Regions from separate parts of the Corynebacterium halotolerans YIM 70093 genome, predicted to be linked through region 1. Evidence: predicted binding sites of a transcription regulator. Region 1 holds the regulator's gene; each other region holds the start of a gene.
What was found. The regulator LexA, encoded in region 1, represses DNA repair genes until DNA is damaged. The targets are predictions, from matches to a motif close to CGAACANNTGTTCG.

Region 2: the regulator LexA is predicted to act here: its motif matches at 1,742-1,755, upstream of A605_RS04265 (HNH endonuclease signature motif containing protein).
Region 3: the regulator LexA is predicted to act here: its motif matches at 1,390-1,403, upstream of A605_RS01255 (HNH endonuclease signature motif containing protein).
Region 4: the regulator LexA is predicted to act here: its motif matches at 2,069-2,082, upstream of A605_RS09665 (HNH endonuclease signature motif containing protein).

What each region holds. Positions count from the first base shown of each region.
Region 1 covers NC_020302.1:1,818,164-1,822,468, forward strand. The annotation lists gene hrpA (ATP-dependent RNA helicase HrpA) at 1-919, shown strand, start outside; gene nrdR (transcriptional regulator NrdR) at 920-1,387, opposite strand; gene lexA (transcriptional repressor LexA) at 2,131-2,847, shown strand; gene A605_RS08495 (DeoR/GlpR family DNA-binding transcription regulator) at 3,159-3,938, shown strand; gene ptsP (phosphoenolpyruvate--protein phosphotransferase) at 4,010-4,305, opposite strand, start outside.
Region 2 covers NC_020302.1:899,993-904,297, reverse strand. The annotation lists gene pgi (glucose-6-phosphate isomerase) at 1-1,610, shown strand, start outside; gene A605_RS04265 (HNH endonuclease signature motif containing protein) at 1,932-3,182, shown strand; gene A605_RS04260 (class I SAM-dependent methyltransferase) at 3,193-3,732, opposite strand; gene A605_RS04255 (YccF domain-containing protein) at 3,826-4,239, opposite strand.
Region 3 covers NC_020302.1:269,311-273,615, reverse strand. The annotation lists gene A605_RS01260 (arabinosyltransferase domain-containing protein) at 1-1,296, shown strand, start outside; gene A605_RS01255 (HNH endonuclease signature motif containing protein) at 1,475-2,998, shown strand; gene A605_RS01250 (glutamate synthase subunit beta) at 3,164-4,305, opposite strand, start outside.
Region 4 covers NC_020302.1:2,080,331-2,084,635, forward strand. The annotation lists gene pknB (Stk1 family PASTA domain-containing Ser/Thr kinase) at 1-1,973, shown strand, start outside; gene A605_RS09665 (HNH endonuclease signature motif containing protein) at 2,204-3,445, shown strand; gene A605_RS09670 (class II 3-deoxy-7-phosphoheptulonate synthase) at 3,540-4,305, opposite strand, start outside.

The sequences.
Region 1 (4,305 bases):
CGTCGAGCGCCAGGCCGGGCACATCCGCTCGTCGGTTAGCCGGGCCAGCCGGAAGTCGGAGTCGAAGGCCGTCCCGGAGTGGACCGCCGAGACGATAGGTGCGGTCGACGAGGAGGTCACCACCACCGTCGACGGTCACGAGGTCACCGCCTACCCGGCGCTCGTGGCGACGGCCGAGGGCGTCGAGGTCAAGGTCCACCCGACGAAGGCGGCCGCCGACGCCGCGATGATGACCACCACCCTGACGCTGCTGATGCGCGAGATCACCGTCAATCCGCAGCAGATGGTCAAGGGGCTGCCGCTGCAACAGCGCGTGGCCGTGGACCATTACCCGCACGGCGGGGCCGCGGGACTGGTCGAGGACGCCCGTGTCGCGGCGATCCGTGACCTGATGCTCGAGCACGGCGGGCCGGTGCGCGATCCCGAGGCGTTCACCGAGCTGCGGAACAAGGTGAAGCCGGAGGTGCCCGGTATGGTGCGCCGCACGGTCGTCGCGCTGGCCCCGGCGCTGGTCGAGTACCAGTCGGTGGTCGAGGAGCTGAAGAACTGGACCGGTGAGGCGATCGAGGACATGACCGCGCAGCTGGCCTTCCTCCTGCCGCAGAACGCCGTCACGCTCCACGGGATCGCGCACCTGCGGCACCTTCCGCGCTACCTGCAGGCGATGCGCATCCGGCTGGAGGAGATGGCGCTCGACCCGGACAAGGACGCCGACCGGCAGGACGAGGTCGCCGCCGCACGCGAGTACCTGGACCGGAAGCTGGCCAAACTCCCGAAGGGCCGGGGGAAGACCCGGGAGGTCAGGGAGATCCGCTGGATGATTGAGGAACTGCGCGTGAGCCTGTTCGCCCAGCGGCTGGGCACCGCCCGACCGATCTCGCGACGCCGCATCGAGAAGGCGGTGGACAAGCTCCGCTGATCAGACCCGCTCGGGCCGCTCGCGGTTGCGGCGGCGCATGAGGCGGATCTCGGACTCGAAGTCCTCGGCGCTCTCGAAGGACTTGTAGACGGAGGCGAAGCGCAGGTAGGCCACCTCGTCAAGCTCGCGCAGCGGCTCGAGGATGGCCAGGCCGATCTCGTTGGCGTTCACCTGAGAGCTGCCGTGGCTGCGGACGGTCTCCTCGACCTCCTGCGCGAGACGCTTGAGCGCGTCATCGGAGACGTCCCGGCCCTGGCAGGCCCGACGCACGCCGAGGATGACCTTCTCCCGGCTGAAGGGTTCGGTCAGGCCGTTGCGCTTGACCACCAGCAGAACCGCCTTCTCGATGGTGGTGAAGCGTCCCTGGCAGCTGGTGCATTCCCGGCGACGGCGGATGGCGGACCCGCCCTCGACGACGCGTGAATCAATGACGCGGGAGTGGTCGTGGTGGCAGAAGGGGCAGTACACGGGGAGGAATCCCTGGCCTTTCCGGTGTCGATGACGGGCGGGGCTCGGCTTATCAGCCTACCTCTCCCCCGCCGGCCCTCCGGGGCGGCCGCGTCACCGGGGATCCGGCACCGGGGTGGTCAGCGAACTCGGCTGCGCAGGGGGCGCCGCTTCCCCGCCGCCGCCGATGAAGAAGGTGCCGAGCACGACGCACAGCCCGAAGACCGCCCCCGTCAGATAGGCTCCACCCGCCGTGCCCTGCGGAGTCTCGCGGTCGCGCCCCACAGCGCGGCCTGGAAGCCGAGACTGAACTCGTCCCTCCGTTCGATTCGCTGGACGCAGAGTTCGAACATCGGCCACGTCCGCCTCCCCCTGCCCGCCCCGGACGGGATCCCAGACAGCCGCAGCCGGGACAATGGACGAGGAGGATGTACGGGCAGGGTGAGCTGGGTTAAGCTGGTTCAGCGAGGTGGTCATGGCGTCGTCCTTCCTGTCGCCGTCGAGCATATCCGGGCACCGGACGGTCTCGAACAGAACGCCCGTTCAGGTGTTCGATACCGCTTTCGTGTTCGATTTATAGCACCCACTCGAACACCTGTCCACACCGCCCGGGGAAATAGTCGAACATTAGTGCCAGTTCGTGATAGACATGTATTAGATGAATGGCCCGCGGCCATCCGCCGATTCGAACAACTCGACCGGCCACGCCGATCCCGCCAATCCGAGCCGACCACGCCCCGCCACCCACAAAGGAGTCCGCAGACATGGCACGCCAGAGCTCGAGGACCAAAGTCACCACCTCCCCCACCGGCAAGCCCGATCCCGCCTCCCTGTCCGACCGCCAGCGTCGCATCCTCGAGGTGATCCGCGACGCCGTGGTGCTGCGCGGCTACCCGCCGAGCATCCGCGAGATCGGTGACGCGGCCGGCCTCCAGTCCACCTCCTCGGTGGCCTATCAACTCAAGGAGCTCGAGAAGAAGGGCTTCCTGCGCCGGGACCCGAACAAGCCGCGGGCCGTGGACGTGCGCCACCTTCCGGACACCGACGGCCCCTCGAAGCCGGGACGCAAGGCATCCCCCGCCGCGGAAGCCCCGGCCGACGCCGGCGCCGCCAACTACATCCCGGTGGTGGGCAACATCGCCGCCGGCTCCCCGATCCTGGCCGACCAGCACGTCGACGACTACTTCCCGCTGCCCACCGAGATCGTCGGCGACGGCGAGCTCTACATGCTCAAGGTCATCGGCGAGTCCATGCGGGACGCCGGCATCCTCGACGGCGACTGGGTCGTCGTCCGCTCCCAGCCCGTGGCCGAGGAGGGCGAGTTCGTCGCCGCGCTCATCGACGGGGAGGCCACCGTCAAGGAGTTCCACCGCGATTCCACCGGCGTGTGGCTGCTGCCGCACAACGACGCCTACGCCCCGATCCCCGGTGAGAACGCCGAGATCATGGGCAAGGTTGTCTCCGTGATGCGCAAGCTCTAGCTTCCGGGCCACGGCCCACCCACGGGGCCGGCCCTCCCCTCCCGCCTTCAGGCGCCCACATGGGGCGCGCCCCGTGATCTGCTCTCTCACCCCCGGATTGGGTTGAGCTGTCCGACGGGAAAAGTCACATGTTCCCACGTGAACGGAAGGTGGTTCCGGACCCTCTGACCCGCATCTTCCGCCCCTTCGAGCCATTCCGCCGCTCCCCTGCCCACTGCCGACGTGGAAAAACCCGCCACCGGGGCGGACAAATTTGCCACAATGGCAGGCGTGGGCATCCGCCCGATCACCTTGTTTGTCTGTGAGGAAACATGTACGCAGAGGAGCGCCGCCGCCAGATCGCCTCTTTCACCGCCGTGGAGGGGCGTGTCAACGTCACCGAGTTGGCGAACCGGTTCGACGTGACGGCCGAGACCATCCGCCGTGACCTCGCCGTGCTCGACCGCGAGGGCGTGGTCCACCGTGTCCATGGCGGCGCCGTCGCCAGCCAGACCTTCCAGACCACCGAATTCTCGCTCGACGCCCGCTTCCGCTCCGCCCCGACCGCCAAGTCCGCGATCGCCCGGGCCGCCCTGCAGTTCCTCCCCGAGTCGGACGGCGGACTGTTCCTGGACTCCGGCTCGACGATCGGCACCCTGGCCGAGCTCATCGCGGAGCGACCACAGTCCCGGTACTGGTCGGTCGTGACCAACAGCCTGCCCATCGCCCTCAACCTGGCCAACAAGGGCCTTCCCGAGGTGCAGCTGCTCGGCGGCAGCGTCCGCGCCATCACCCAGGCCGTCGTCGGCGACACCGCACTGCGCACGCTGGCCCTGATGCGTGCCGACGTCGCCTTCATCGGCACCAATGCCCTGACCCTGGACCACGGCCTGTCCACCGCCGACGCGCAGGAGGCCGCCATCAAGGCGGCGATGGTCACCAACGCCCACAAGGTGGTCGTGCTGTGCGACTCCACCAAGCTGGGCAACGACTACCTGGTCAGCTTCGCCGGCATCGACGACATCGACGTCGTGATCACCGACCCCTCGGCCCCCGAGTCCTTCCTCACAGCCCTGCGCGACCGGGAGATCGAGGTCGTCGTCGCCGACTGATATGCGTGGACGAACAGGGGCGGGCCCCGGGGAATTCTCTCCCCGGGACCCGCCCCTGGTCTCTGCGTGGACTATGCCCGCAGCATGGTGCGCACGGTCTCGCGGGCCTCAGCGGCCCCCTCGGCCGCCAGTGCGGCGTCGGCGATCTCCCGGCAACGCTCCAGATCAACCTCGGCGAGCTGGGCGCCCACCCCGGCCACCGCGGTGGCGGCCGCGGACAGGGAGTTCACGCCCAGGCCCGTGAGCACACAGGCGAGTGCGGGGTCCGCGCCGGCCTCACCGCACACGCCGACGGGGATACCGGCCTCGGCGCCGGCCTCGCAGGTGTGGCGGACCAGCCGCAGCACGGCCGGTTGCCAGGGATCGG
Region 2 (4,305 bases), 920 kb from region 1:
GGAAGTATCTCGAGACCCACTTCGAGCAGAAGCAGACCCAGACTCTGCGCGAGCTGTTCGCCTCCGACCCGGAGCGCGTCGAGAAGTACACCTTCGACGCCGCCGGGCTGCATGTGGATCTGTCGAAGAACCTCATCGACGACGAGACCCGTGACGCTCTGGTCGTGCTGGCCAAGAAGGCGGAGCTGGGCGAGCGGATCGAGGAGATGTTCACCGGCGAGCGCATCAACAACACCGAGGACCGTGCGGTGCTGCACACCGCGCTGCGGCTGCCGGTCGAGGAGGATCTGAGCGTCGACGGTCAGGACGTCGCGGCGGACGTCCACGAGGTGCTCGGCCGGATGCGCGACTTCGCCTCCGCGCTGCGTTCGGGCAACTGGCTCGGCCACACCGGCCACACCATCAAGAAGGTGGTCAACATCGGCATCGGCGGCTCGGATCTGGGCCCGGCCATGGCCACCCGGGCACTGCGCTCGTACGCCACCGCCGGTATCACCGCGGAGTTCGTCTCCAACGTCGATCCGGCGGACCTGGTCTCGGTCCTGGATGAGCTCGATCCGGGTTCCACCCTGTTCATCGTGGCCTCCAAGACCTTCACCACCCAGGAGACCCTGGCCAACGCCCACGCCGCGAAGCGTTGGCTGCTCGACGCCTTCGACGGGGACGAGTCGGCCGTCGCCAAGCACTTCGTCGCGGTGAGCACCAACGCGGAGAAGGTCGCCGAGTTCGGCATCGACACCGCCAACATGTTCCCGTTCTGGGACTGGGTGGGCGGGCGCTACTCCGTCGACTCCGCCATCGGCCTGTCGCTCATGGCGGTCATCGGCCCCCTGGACTTCATGCGCTTCCTCGAGGGTTTCCGGGCGATGGACGAGCACTTCCGCTCCACGCAGTTCGACCAGAACGTGCCCGTGCTCATGGCGCTGCTGGGCGTCTGGTACGCCAACTTCCACGGCGCGGACACCCACGCGGTACTCCCCTACTCCCAGGACCTGGCACGTTTCCCCGCCTACCTGCAGCAGCTGACCATGGAGTCCAACGGCAAGTCCGTGCGTCGCGACGGCGGGGCCGTGGAGTACGGCACCGGTGAGATCTACTGGGGCGAGCCGGGCACCAACGGTCAGCACGCCTTCTTCCAGCTCATGCACCAGGGCACCCGCATCGTGCCGGCCGACTTCATCGGCTTCGCCCGTCCGAAGGAGGACCTGCCCACCGCCACCGGTGAGGGTTCCATGCACGACCTGCTCATGGGCAATTTCTTCGCCCAGACCAAGGTACTGGCCTTCGGAAAGACGGCCGGGGAGATCGAGGCGGAGGGGGTCGATGCCGCGCTCGTTCCGCACAAGGTCATGCCCGGTAACCGCCCCTCGACGACCATCCTCGCCGAGGAGCTCACCCCGGCCGTGCTCGGCGCGTTGATCGCGCTCTACGAGCACATCACCTTCGTCCAGGGCGTCATCTGGGACATCAACTCCTTCGACCAGTGGGGCGTGGAGCTGGGCAAGCAACAGGCCAAGTCACTGGCCGCGGCCGTCTCCGGCGAGGAGGGGCCCGACTCCGGCGACGCCTCCACCGACGCGCTGATCAGCTGGTACCGCTCGCAGCGCTAGAACGCTTATCGACGCCGCGTTCGACGGCGTCGGCCCCCGCGAGCAGGAAGTCCTCCTGCTCGCGGGGGTTTATTCATGTGAATCACCCCCGCGGGGGTGGTCGTGTCCATGGCATGTCCTAACTTGGCAATCGAACACATGATCTGGTGTTCGAACTGCTTCACAGCCATGACGAACCGACCACCTTCCAGGGAGGTGATCTTTCCCATTACCGGTACGAATGCCCCTGAAGCCTACTTCTCCGTCTGCTCCACCTCGGACCCACTGGCGGCGACGCGTCGTTTAGCACGCGTGGCCGAATACAAGTCCTGGCGGGCGTGCATGCCCACGGATTTTCACGCCGACGAACGCGACTGGACCACAGTCGCCGCCGGCCTGGCCCGTTCGATCGGCAGCTCCCCGCGCTTCATCGCCTCGAATCTGGAGGCCCTGGACACCCTCGACAAACTGCCCGCCCTGCGGGAGCTGGTCGAGGAGCTGCACCACCTGGACATGTTCCACCTGAGAAAGATCGACGAGGCGCTGATCGGACTGTCGACCGACCTCTACGACGACCCCTTCTTCTGGGAAACCCTCGACGACATCCTCACCGAGCACCTCTCCCCCACCCGTCCCAACCCGCTGCTGCCCACCCCGGCGTCGATCACCCGCAAGATCCGGGGAGTGATCCGGATGCTGGAGAAGATCGAGGAAACGGAGGACACTGCGGGCATGGAGGACGCAGAGAACCCGGATGAGCCTGAAGGCGTCGACGACGCCGAGGAATCCCGGGCGTCGAACTCCTACCGCTCCCACACCGACGCCGACGGTTCGGTGACCACTGAGTTCCGCCTGGATGCGCTGACCTACGCGAGCGTCGAGAAGGCCGTGCGCACCTACGCCACCGAGCACGGCTGCAGCTTCGCCCGGGCCCTCACGGCTCTCCTGCTGGAGAAGATCCAGGTCCAGGTGGTCCTCGACGTCTACCTCGCCCACGACGTCGACGACGCCCCCGGTTTCCTCCAGCCCGTCGGTTGGCTGGACCGGGAATGCACCGAACGCGCGGTGGAGATGGCCGCCAAGGTCCGGGACATGGCCGAGGCGGCCGAGGCGGAGGTGGCGGGCTACCGGCCCAACCCGGCCATCCGGGCCTACCTGGAGGGCCGCGACGGCACCTGCCGCTGGCCCGGCTGCAACCGGCCGGCGGTCTACTCTCAGAAAGACCACCGGATCAACCACCGCGACGGCGGCCCCACGGCGGCCGCCAACATGGTGTGCCTGTGCCAGCACCACCACAACCGGAAGTCGGACGGCCAGGTCCACTACGCGCTCGACGCCCACACCGGCGACGTGATCTGGCTCTTCGCCGACGGTCGGTGGGTGGTCGACGAGGCGGAGGGGCCGCTGGCACCGAAGCAGCGTCGCTGGGTGCAGACGTTGAGCCAGCGCCGCGCCCGCCGCCACGAACGCGCCCGCGCGAAGGCCGAGGCCCGGCGTCGGGAGCAGAGCCGGAAGGGGCCCCGCCCCGGACCGGCCGGACAGCACCCGCCCCGGATGATCAGGGAGGAGCAGGATGACGCGCCACCCTTCTGAGCCGGGGGCATCACCCCGGCCGGGTCCACTTGAGGGTGTGGCGGAAGCCCTGCCGGCGGCGCACCCGCAGCCCGGGCATCACCTCGGCGCCCACGGTCCGCAGTTCATCCAGCGCGAGCGTGGGTTCAACGGTCCGGAAGGCGGGTTCGGCGATCGCCCCGCGGTTGACCCGCGGGTGTTTGAGGACGCCGATCACCGGATTCGTCGCGGCGTTGAGCACGTCCCAGGCGAGGTCGACCGCGCCGTCGACACGCGCCAGCCCGACGCAGAGGAAGCGCCCTCCGGGGTTGAGCAACCCGACGACCTGCTCCAGGGCCTCGCGGGCCCGCAGGTGGTGGAGCACCGCGACCATGGTGACGACGTCGAAGCGGCCGCGCACCTCCGCCAACCCGCCGACCCGGAAGGCGGCGTTGGCGGGCACACCCCGGGCCCGCGCGGCATCGATGATCGCCGGGTCGGTGTCGATGCCCGTGACCTGCCCGACGTGCGGGGCCAGCCGGCGCACCAGCCGGCCTTCCCCGTAACCGACGTCGAGCGCGGCTCCCCGCACCGGCGGCAGCGACCGCAGGAGTCAGGGATGGAAGTGGTCGTTGTGGCTCCAGGGGTGTCGGGCGTTGAGGGCCGCGAGTACTTCCCGGATCACCTACAGCTTGACCATCGGTTCATAGCCGTACGGGATCTGGTCGGAGGGCACGATCTGTTTGCCGAAGGGGAAGCAGGTCACGGGGATCATCTTGATGTTCGCGATCGCCAGCGGGATGCCGATGATGGTGATGGCCTGCGCCGCCGCCGTGGTGATGTGGCCGATGGCCAGCCACAGCCCGGCGATCACGAACCAGATGGCGTTCGTGACGGTGGACAGTCCCCCTGCCCCCTCCACCGGTTGGATGACGGAGCGGCCGAAGGGCCAGATGGCGAAGGAGGCCATGCGGAAGGAGGCCACGCCGGCGGGGATGGTGATGATCAGGATGCAGGCGATGATGCCGAAGAGGAAGTAGCCGAGAGCGAGGAAGAAACCACCGAAGACGAACCAGATGAGGTTGAGGATGAGCTTCATGGGTCCACGCTAGCGAAAACAGGACCGGAGTACCCGTGCGGCGGTGACCATCCGACATCCGGTCCT
Region 3 (4,305 bases), 1.5 Mb from region 1:
GAGCTCGATGAGTACCGGGAGGAGCGGAAGCAGAGGCTGCGCCGCTTCACCGGGGTGGCCGCCGCCCCGATCGCGGTGTCGTGTGTGCTCATCGTCGGCTTCTCCATGGCGTCCTTCACCAAGGCCTTCATCGACCAGTACCCCGCCTACACCGTCGGCCTGGGCAACCTGCGCGCGCTCGGCGGTCAGACCTGCGGCCTGGCCAACGACGCGCTCGTCGAGACGAACTCCAACGACTCCTTCCTGACCCCGGCCGGGGATGTCGGGCTGGGCGAGTCCCTCGAAAGTGAGGACAACCGCGGCTTCGAGGCCAACAACCTCCCGCCGTCCATCACCCAGGACGTGGTGTCCACCTCGTCCGTCGGCGCGATCGCCGACACCGACAACGCGGGTGGCTCCGAGGAGGCCACCGGCCAGGAGACCGGCAACACCGGTGGTGTGCGTGGCGACGTCGGCGTCAACGGCTCGCGCGCCCGCCTGCCGTTCAACCTCGACTACACCGAGGTCCCGGTCGTCGGCTCCTGGACCTCCGGCCCGCAGTACCCCGCGGAGATCACCACCGCCTGGTACGAGCTGCCCGCCGAGCAGCGGGAGGACGCGCCACTGCTGGTCGTCTCCGCGGCCGGCCGCATCGAGCACCACGACATCAACGGCGTGCTCCACGAGGGCCAGGAGCTCGTCCTCGAGTACGGCACCCGCGGCCCCGACGGGGAGGTCGATCCCGAGTCGGTCGGCGAACTGGAGATGCTCGACATCGGCCCGCAGCCGTCGTGGCGCAACCTGCGCCTGCCGCTCGACGCCCTGCCGGAGGAGGCCGACGTCGTGCGCGTCTCCGCCACCGACCACAGTCTCGACCCCGAGCAGTGGCTGGCGTTCACCCCGCCGCGCGTGCCCACCCTGGACTCGCTGGACAACGTCGTCGGATCCGAGAAGCCGGGTCTGCTCGACTGGTCCGTGGCGCTGCAGTTCCCCTGCCAGCGCACCTTCGACCACTACGCCGGCGTGGCGGAGATTCCGGAGTACCGCATTTCCCCCGACCACCCGGGCAAGGCCACGCTGACTCCGTTCCAGGACTACGAGGGCGGCGGCGTCATGGGCACCGCCGAGGCCGTGAACTGGTCCTTCGAGCTGCCGAGCTACACGAAGGACGACTGGCACCGGGACTGGGGATCCATCGAGATCTACCTGCGTCGCGCCAACTCGGAGGGCCAGGCACCGGACAACGCCGAGATCGACACCGAGACGATCCAGCGCTCCGGCCTGTGGCACCCGAGCGACATGAAGATCGACGGCTAGCTCCTGTCGCCGGTCTGAGGCCCGGATCCCCTGCGTGGGATCCGGGCCTTCGGCGTGGGACGGGAGTGGGGCGAGGGAGCGCGAGGAGCATATGGAAAATATGTTCGCCTCGGGGCTTGTATGTGTTGCGCCATTGAGCTAACCTCGAACATGCAAGCGAAACCGGGGGGTGGAAATAATGCTTGAGCAGAGGATAAGCGATCTGGTCGATCAGGCCGAAAAGGCGCTGAGAGAACTGGCTGAGCTGATGGCCGAGCCGGACACCTTGCCGTTCGCCGCCATCCGCGGGGACCTCGAGCGCCTTGAGCGGGCGATGTCCACCAAGGCCGCCGTCGACGCCTCCTTCGCCTGGCTCGCCGATCTCCACTCGGCCGGGCGCCTGGTGGGTTCGACGCGCACCGTGGACTACCTCACCGACGGACTGGGGGTCTCGCGGGGCGAGGCGTTCTCGCGGCTGCGGCAGGCCGAGGACCTCTACGCCCCGCCGGTGGAGCCCACACCCGACCCCGGCGAGGACGAGACCGACAACGGGGAAGCCCGACGCGAGGCCGAACGACGTCGCGAGCGGGAGCGCCGCGCCCAGGAGGAGGCACGGAGAAAGTCCGCCTCGGCCGAGAAACGCAGGATCATCGAGCGGGAGCTGACCCACCTGTCGAAACACGCCGTCCCAGGTCGCCTGGAGCTGCTGTCTCAGTCACTGAGCGAGGCCGAGCGCCGCGACGTGCAGGACCTGCGGGCCTGGGTCCGGGAGCAGGTCCGCAGGGCCAACGCGGCAGCCACGCAGCCCGACGGAAAGAAGGACCCCTTCGCCGCGCTGCGCAAGCGTCGTCTGCGCCTCTCCCGTCCCGACGCCGACGGCGGAGTGCGGATCGACGGCTACCTGCCGGCAGACATGGCCGCCCTCGTCCGTGCCGCGGTCAACCCGAGGTCGGGGACGTCCTCCGTGGACGATGAGGACGACAAACGCACCATCGACCAGCGGCGGGCGGACCAGCTGGCCCACGCCTGCCGGACCTTCCTGAACACGAAGGAGCCGAAGGTCCGGGGGGCGGGATCCGTGCTGATCTCCATGACCGTCGACGACATCGAGAACATGACGCTCGACTCCCGCTTCCCCACCGCCGGTGGGGATCTCCTCGACCCCCTCGCCCTGCTGCGGCTCGGCGCCGCCGACTCCGACTTCGTGGTCCTCCACGACGACAGGGGCCAATCCCTGGACGTCGGGCGGGCGCGGCGCACGGCGAACTTCTACCAGCGCATCGCCCTGCTCGCCTCCGAGCTGGTGTGCACCCGACCGGGCTGCGACAACCACGGCGACGAATGCGATGTCCACCACCTGGTGCCCTGGTCCATGGGCGGCAACACCGACATCGAGAACCTCACCATCCTGTGCCCCACGCACCACGCCCTCAACCGGGACGAACGCGACGGGGCGGGTGGCCTCGGACACTCGGAACGGGACCCCGCCACCGGCAGGGCCGGATTCCGGGCGGCCGGGGCGGACGAGCTCCGGTTCAATGACACGGTGGCCCAGAACCGGTCCGCGGGGGCCAAGATCCGCGGGCGGAAGGAAGCGCCGCCGGAGACGGGCGCGCCGCCGGGTGCCGGGACCGCGGATCCACCCGGGCCCGAACCACCGGGTTCCCCATCACCACCGATCCACGGCCCGGACGATCCCGGACTGTTCGACGTCCCCGCGTGAGCGGAGGACGCCACCCGGCGGGTCCGCCCTCTACACCACCCCGATCGCTCGCCGTTTCCTTCCCACGGTGAGGTGCCGGGACCGGGAGCGTACGCGGTTTCCGTCGTTCTCACAGCCGGTCCCCCACAGGCCCCTGCTGCAGGCCGCTTCGCCGCGCCTCCGGCCTCAGGCCTTCAGCGCCACGGTCGTCGGCTCCACCGCGACCGGCAGGGCCGTCTCGCCCATGAGATCCGCGTCGACGGCCGCCGCGGCGGCCCGTCCCTCGGCGATCGCCCAGACGATGAGCGACTGACCGCGGCCGTTGTCGCCGGCGACGTAGACCCGCGGCACCGGCCCGCCGGCCACCGGGCGGAGGCGCGCGCGGTACCGCCCGTCGCGGACCATGCGGCCACGGTCGTCGAACTCCACCCCCAGCTCCTCGGCCAGGCCGCCGCGCTCGGTGCCGGTGAAGCCCAGGGCGATGAGCACGAGGTCGGCGTCGACCTCGAAGTCGGTGCCGGGCACGGGCACGCGCCTACCGTCGACGACCTCGACCTCGTTGGCGCGGACCCGCCCGACCCTGCCATCCTCCCCGTGGAAGGAGACGGTGTTGGCCGTGAAGACGCGGTTGCCCAGGGGCTGCCCGGTACCGCGCACCGCGAGACCGAGGGCCTCGATCTCCTCGGCCGATTCGTCGCCGGTGACCACGTACTCGCCCTCCTCGTGGGCGGTGGCCACGCGGTGGATCAGCGGGTACGTGGGCCACGGGGTGGATTCGGCGCGCCGGGTAGGGGCCGGCGGGCGGATGTCGAACTGGGTGACGCTCGCCGCGCCCTGGCGCAGGGCCGTGCCGAAGCAGTCGGTGCCGGTGTCGCCGCCGCCGATGATCACGACGCGCTTGCCCCGGGCGTCGATGGCCGGGCTCCGCGTGTCGCCCTCGTTGACGTGGTTCTGCTGCGGCAGGTACTCCATCGCCTGGTGGACACCGGCCAGGTCGCGGCCCTCGACGGCGAGGTCGCGGGCGACGGGCGTGCCCGTGGCGAGGACGACGGCGTCGAAAAGCGCCAGGTCGGCGGCATCCGGCGAGACCCCGGTCTCAAATACCGTGCCCTCCGCCGCCAGCTGCGCCAGCCGCCGGTCGATGAAGCGGTGCTCCATCTTGTACTCGGGCACGCCGTAACGCATGAGCCCGCCGAGGCGGTCGTCGCGTTCGTGGACGGTGACGCGGTGCCCGGCGCGGGTGAGCTGCTGGGCGGCGGCCAGGCCGGCGGGGCCGGAACCGATGACCGCCACCGACTGTCCCGTGTCGAACGACGGCCGCACGGGTT
Region 4 (4,305 bases), 260 kb from region 1:
ACGCCGCGGCCGCGGTGATGCGGGCGGTGCTCACCGGCCTGTCGGTGGCTCATCAGGCGGGCATGGTCCACCGCGACCTCAAGCCGGACAACATCCTCATCAACGGCGACAGCCGGGTCAAGCTCGCCGATTTCGGACTGGTGCGGGCCGCGAGCGCGGCCACCCACAGCTCCGACCAGATCGTCGGCACCGTCGCCTACCTCTCCCCCGAGCAGGTCGACGGCACCGAGATCACCCCGGCCTCCGACGTCTACTCCGCCGGTGTGGTCCTGTTCGAACTGCTCACCGGCACCACGCCCTTCTCCGGCGACACCCAGCTCGGCCACGCCTTCGCCCGCCTCAACGACGACGTGCCCGCGCCGAGCACGTGCATCGCCGGTATTCCGCCGCTTTTCGACGCCCTGGTGGCCAGTGCCACCACGCGCGATCCCCGGGAGCGCTTCTCCGACGCCGCGGAGTTCCTCGCCGCCCTGGACGACGTCGCCGGGGAGCTGGCGCTGCCGGCCTTCACTGTGCCGGTGCCGCGCAACTCCGCCGCCCACCGTGCCGCGGCGGTGCCCACCGACACCACCGACATCGTCGGGCCACTCGAGGCCACCGGCATCATCGGCCCGACCGCCGCGGCCCCGGACCCCACCGACGAGACCGCTGTGTTCGGTCCCGTCGGGCCCGCGGACACCCCCTCTCCCTCCGAGACCTCCATCCTGCCCTCCGGACCGCCGGCCCCCTACCCGGATCCGGCGGCCCCGCAGGCTCCCCCGGCGGTGCCTGCCCGGCGCGAGGACACCGGTGACATCGACGGGGACGACGCCGGGGACGCCGACGCCACCGCCCTGTCGGTCGCGGCCCTCAATGACCCGGACCTGCCGGTGGAGCCGAAGCCGGTGACCAACCGCTCGCGGGTGGGGCTGGTCGTGTGGCTGGTGGTCATCGTGGCGCTCACCGCGGCGGTGGCCGTCGGCGCGTGGTGGTTCGGTTCGGGGCGTTACGGGGAGATCCCGCAGGTGCTGGGAATGGACCGCGTGGAGGCCGTCGCCACCGTCGAGGAGGCCGGGTTCACCACCGCCACCCGCATCGTCTACAGCAATGAAGTGCCCTCGGACCAGATCGCCGGCACCGAGCCGCCCATCGGCGACCGCCTGGTGCGCGGCGAGGAGGTCACGGTGCTGGTCTCCCAGGGGCAGCCGACCGTGCCCGACGTGCCCACCGGCGCGGACGTCGAGACGTACCGCTCGCTGGCGGCCGAACGCACCCTGGAGACCGCCACCGGGGAGCAGGTCTACTCGGACAGCGTTCCGCCTGGCGTGATCGCCGAGACGGAGCCGTCGCCGGGTGAGCCCGTCCCGATCGGCTCCACGGTGACGGTGCACGTCTCCCGTGGGCCGCAGCCCATCGACGTGCCGGACGTGGTGGGCATGGACCGCAGCGAGGCGCGTTCCGTCCTCGAGGACGCCGGGCTGGTGGTCGGCTCGGTGACGGAGGAGTTCAGTGACGACGCCCCGGCGGACCAGGTCACCGACGTCAACCCGACGGCCGGCACGTCGCTCGAGCGTGGCTCGGAGGTGGACCTGGTCGTCTCGAACGCGGCGACGGTCCCGGATGTGACCGGCATGAACAGCGACGAGGCCGAGCAGGCGGTCGAGGATGCCGGCTTCGACGTCGACGTCACCCGCGACAACGACGAGACCGGCTCCGCGGCCGACACCGTGGTGAAGGTCTCCCCCGCTCCGGGCACCCACATCGACCCGGCCGAGGTCGGCGACACGGAGGTGGTGCTCACCGTGCCGGGCAGGATCACGGTGCCCTCGGTGACCGGCATGTCGCTGGACGAGGCGGAGCAGACGATCGAGGGGGCGGGGTTGCGCTTCAGCAAGCGCGGGGACGGCGACGGCCAGGTGACAAGCCAGGAGCCGGCGGCCGGCGAGGTGGTCAACGACCGGTCGCGGGTGCGCGTGCGCGCCGAGGGGGACTAGCGCGGCTGCCCTGTTCCCGCAGGTGGGCGCGGGGACTCACTATAAACCGGGTGGCTGAGAAGGCCCGTGTCCGGGCGCTGTTCTAGGGTTCATGTCGAACACCTGATCTAATGACTGTTCCCTGCGAGCCCTTCACCCCGGAGGTGATGTGCCCCTTGCCCGCCCCGACGCCCTCCCCGATATCCACCCCACCCCCGCGGAACCCTTCCGCCTACTACGCGGTGTGTTCCGTGACGGATCCGGTCGCCGTACGTCGGCACCGGCTGCTGCGCGCCGAACACGAGTTGTGGGCCGAGGTGCTGCCCGGTGAGATCGACGTCCTCGACACCGAGAGCGTCGCCACGCTGACCGCCCGCCTGTACCGCTCCACCGGCTACTCCGAGACCTACCTCGTCGACGCGATCCACGCCTACGCCACCCTCGCCGAACTTCCCCGCCTGCGCGCCCTCCAGGACGAACTGTGCCACCTGGATCTCTACCGGCTGCGCATCATCAGCGACACCCTCCTCAAGGCCGACCACGACGATTCCGCGATGATGGCGACGATCGACGAGGCGCTGACCGACTACCTGACCCCGAAACGCGCCAACCAGGTGCTGCCGAACAAACAGGCGCTGCGGCGCAAGATCAACCAGATCCTCAAGTCCCTGGACACCACCATCGCCACCGACGACAAGCCGGCGGACGGCGACGAGGGCACGGACGCGCAGCGCTACGACATGGCCGTCGACCCGGACGGCACCGCGCACCTGCACGCCTCCCTCGACGCGGCGACGGGCACGGCCGTCGACACGCGCGTGCGTGCCCACGCCCAGGCCGTCGGCATGACCCTGCTGGAGGCACTCGTCGATCTGCTCCTCGGCGCGGAGGGCACGAAGGTGGTGCTCAACATGTACAAGGCCGGCGACCGGCCCGACTCCCCGGCCTACGTGCCCGGCGCGGGCCACCTCAGTGAGTGTGAGGAGGAACGGATGATGGCCCGGGTGACCCACACCCGCGACATCGACGCCTACGCCGACGTCGAGGCCGAGGGCTACCAGACCCCGGAGACGATCGCGGCCTACGTCGAGGGTCGCGACGGTGTGTGCCGGTGGCCGGGCTGCGATCGCCCGGCCCCCCGCTGCCAGAAGGACCACCGCATCGACTACGCCGACGGCGGGCCGACCGCCGCGGGAAATCTGGTCTCGCTGTGCCAGCACCACCACAACGAGAAGACCGCCCGTCGGGCGTTCTACCTCCTCGACCCCGAGACGGACGTGGTGTACTGGCTGTTCGACGACCAGTCCTGGGCATGTGACGAGCCGCAGGGTCCGCTGGCCGGACAATCACGCCGCTGGCAGACCACCGTGGGTCAGCGACTGACGGCCAGGCGCAACCGGGCCCGCCGGGAGGCGCAGCTGCGCAAGCGGCAGCGCGAGGAGGCCCGGGGTGAGGGGACCGGGTGGGAGGAGGACGGCCACCCACCATTCTGACCGGTGGGCGCCCCGGCAAAGGCGGGGGACCGCGCCCTCCCCGGTGACGGGGAGGACACGGTCCCGGGCAGGGGGGGTCTGTGTACCGGCGCGGCTAGTTGCGCAGCATCTCCGCGACGAGGAACGCCAGCTCGAGCGACTGCTGGGTGTTCAGGCGCGGGTCGCAGGCGGACTCGTAGCGGCCCGGCAGATCCACGTCGGCGATGTCCTCGGCGCCACCCAGGCACTCGGTGACGTTCTCACCCGTCAGCTCGATGTGGATACCGCCCGGGTGGGTGCCCAGGGCGCGGTGGACCTCGAAGAAGCCCTGCACCTCGTCGATGACCTTGTCGAAGTGGCGGGTCTTGTAGCCGTTGGAGGCGGTGAAGGTGTTGCCGTGCATCGGGTCGGACTGCCAGATCACCTTGTGGCCGGCCTCCTCGACGGCCTGGACGACCGCCGGCAGGACGGTGCGGACCTTGTCGTGGCCCATGCGCGCGACCATGGTCAGGCGGCCCGGCTCACGGTTCGGGTCGAGCTTCCCGGCGTAGGCCACGGCCTCCTCCGGGGTGATCGTCGGGCCGATCTTGATGCCGACCGGGTTGGCGATCAGGGCGGCGAAGTTGACGTGGAAGTCGTCCATGCCGCGGGTGCGCTCACCGATCCACAGTTGGTGGGCGGACTGGTCGTAGAGCTTGAGCTCGCCGTTCTCGTCCTCCCCCAGACGCAGCATGGCGCGCTCGTAGTCGACCAGCAGCGCCTCGTGGGAGGAGAAGATGTCGGAGGTGCGCAGGGTATCGTCGTGGACCCCGCAGGCGTCCATGAAGCGCAGGCCGCGCTCGATCTCGCCCGCGAGCGCCTCGTAGCGGGCGCCCGCCGGG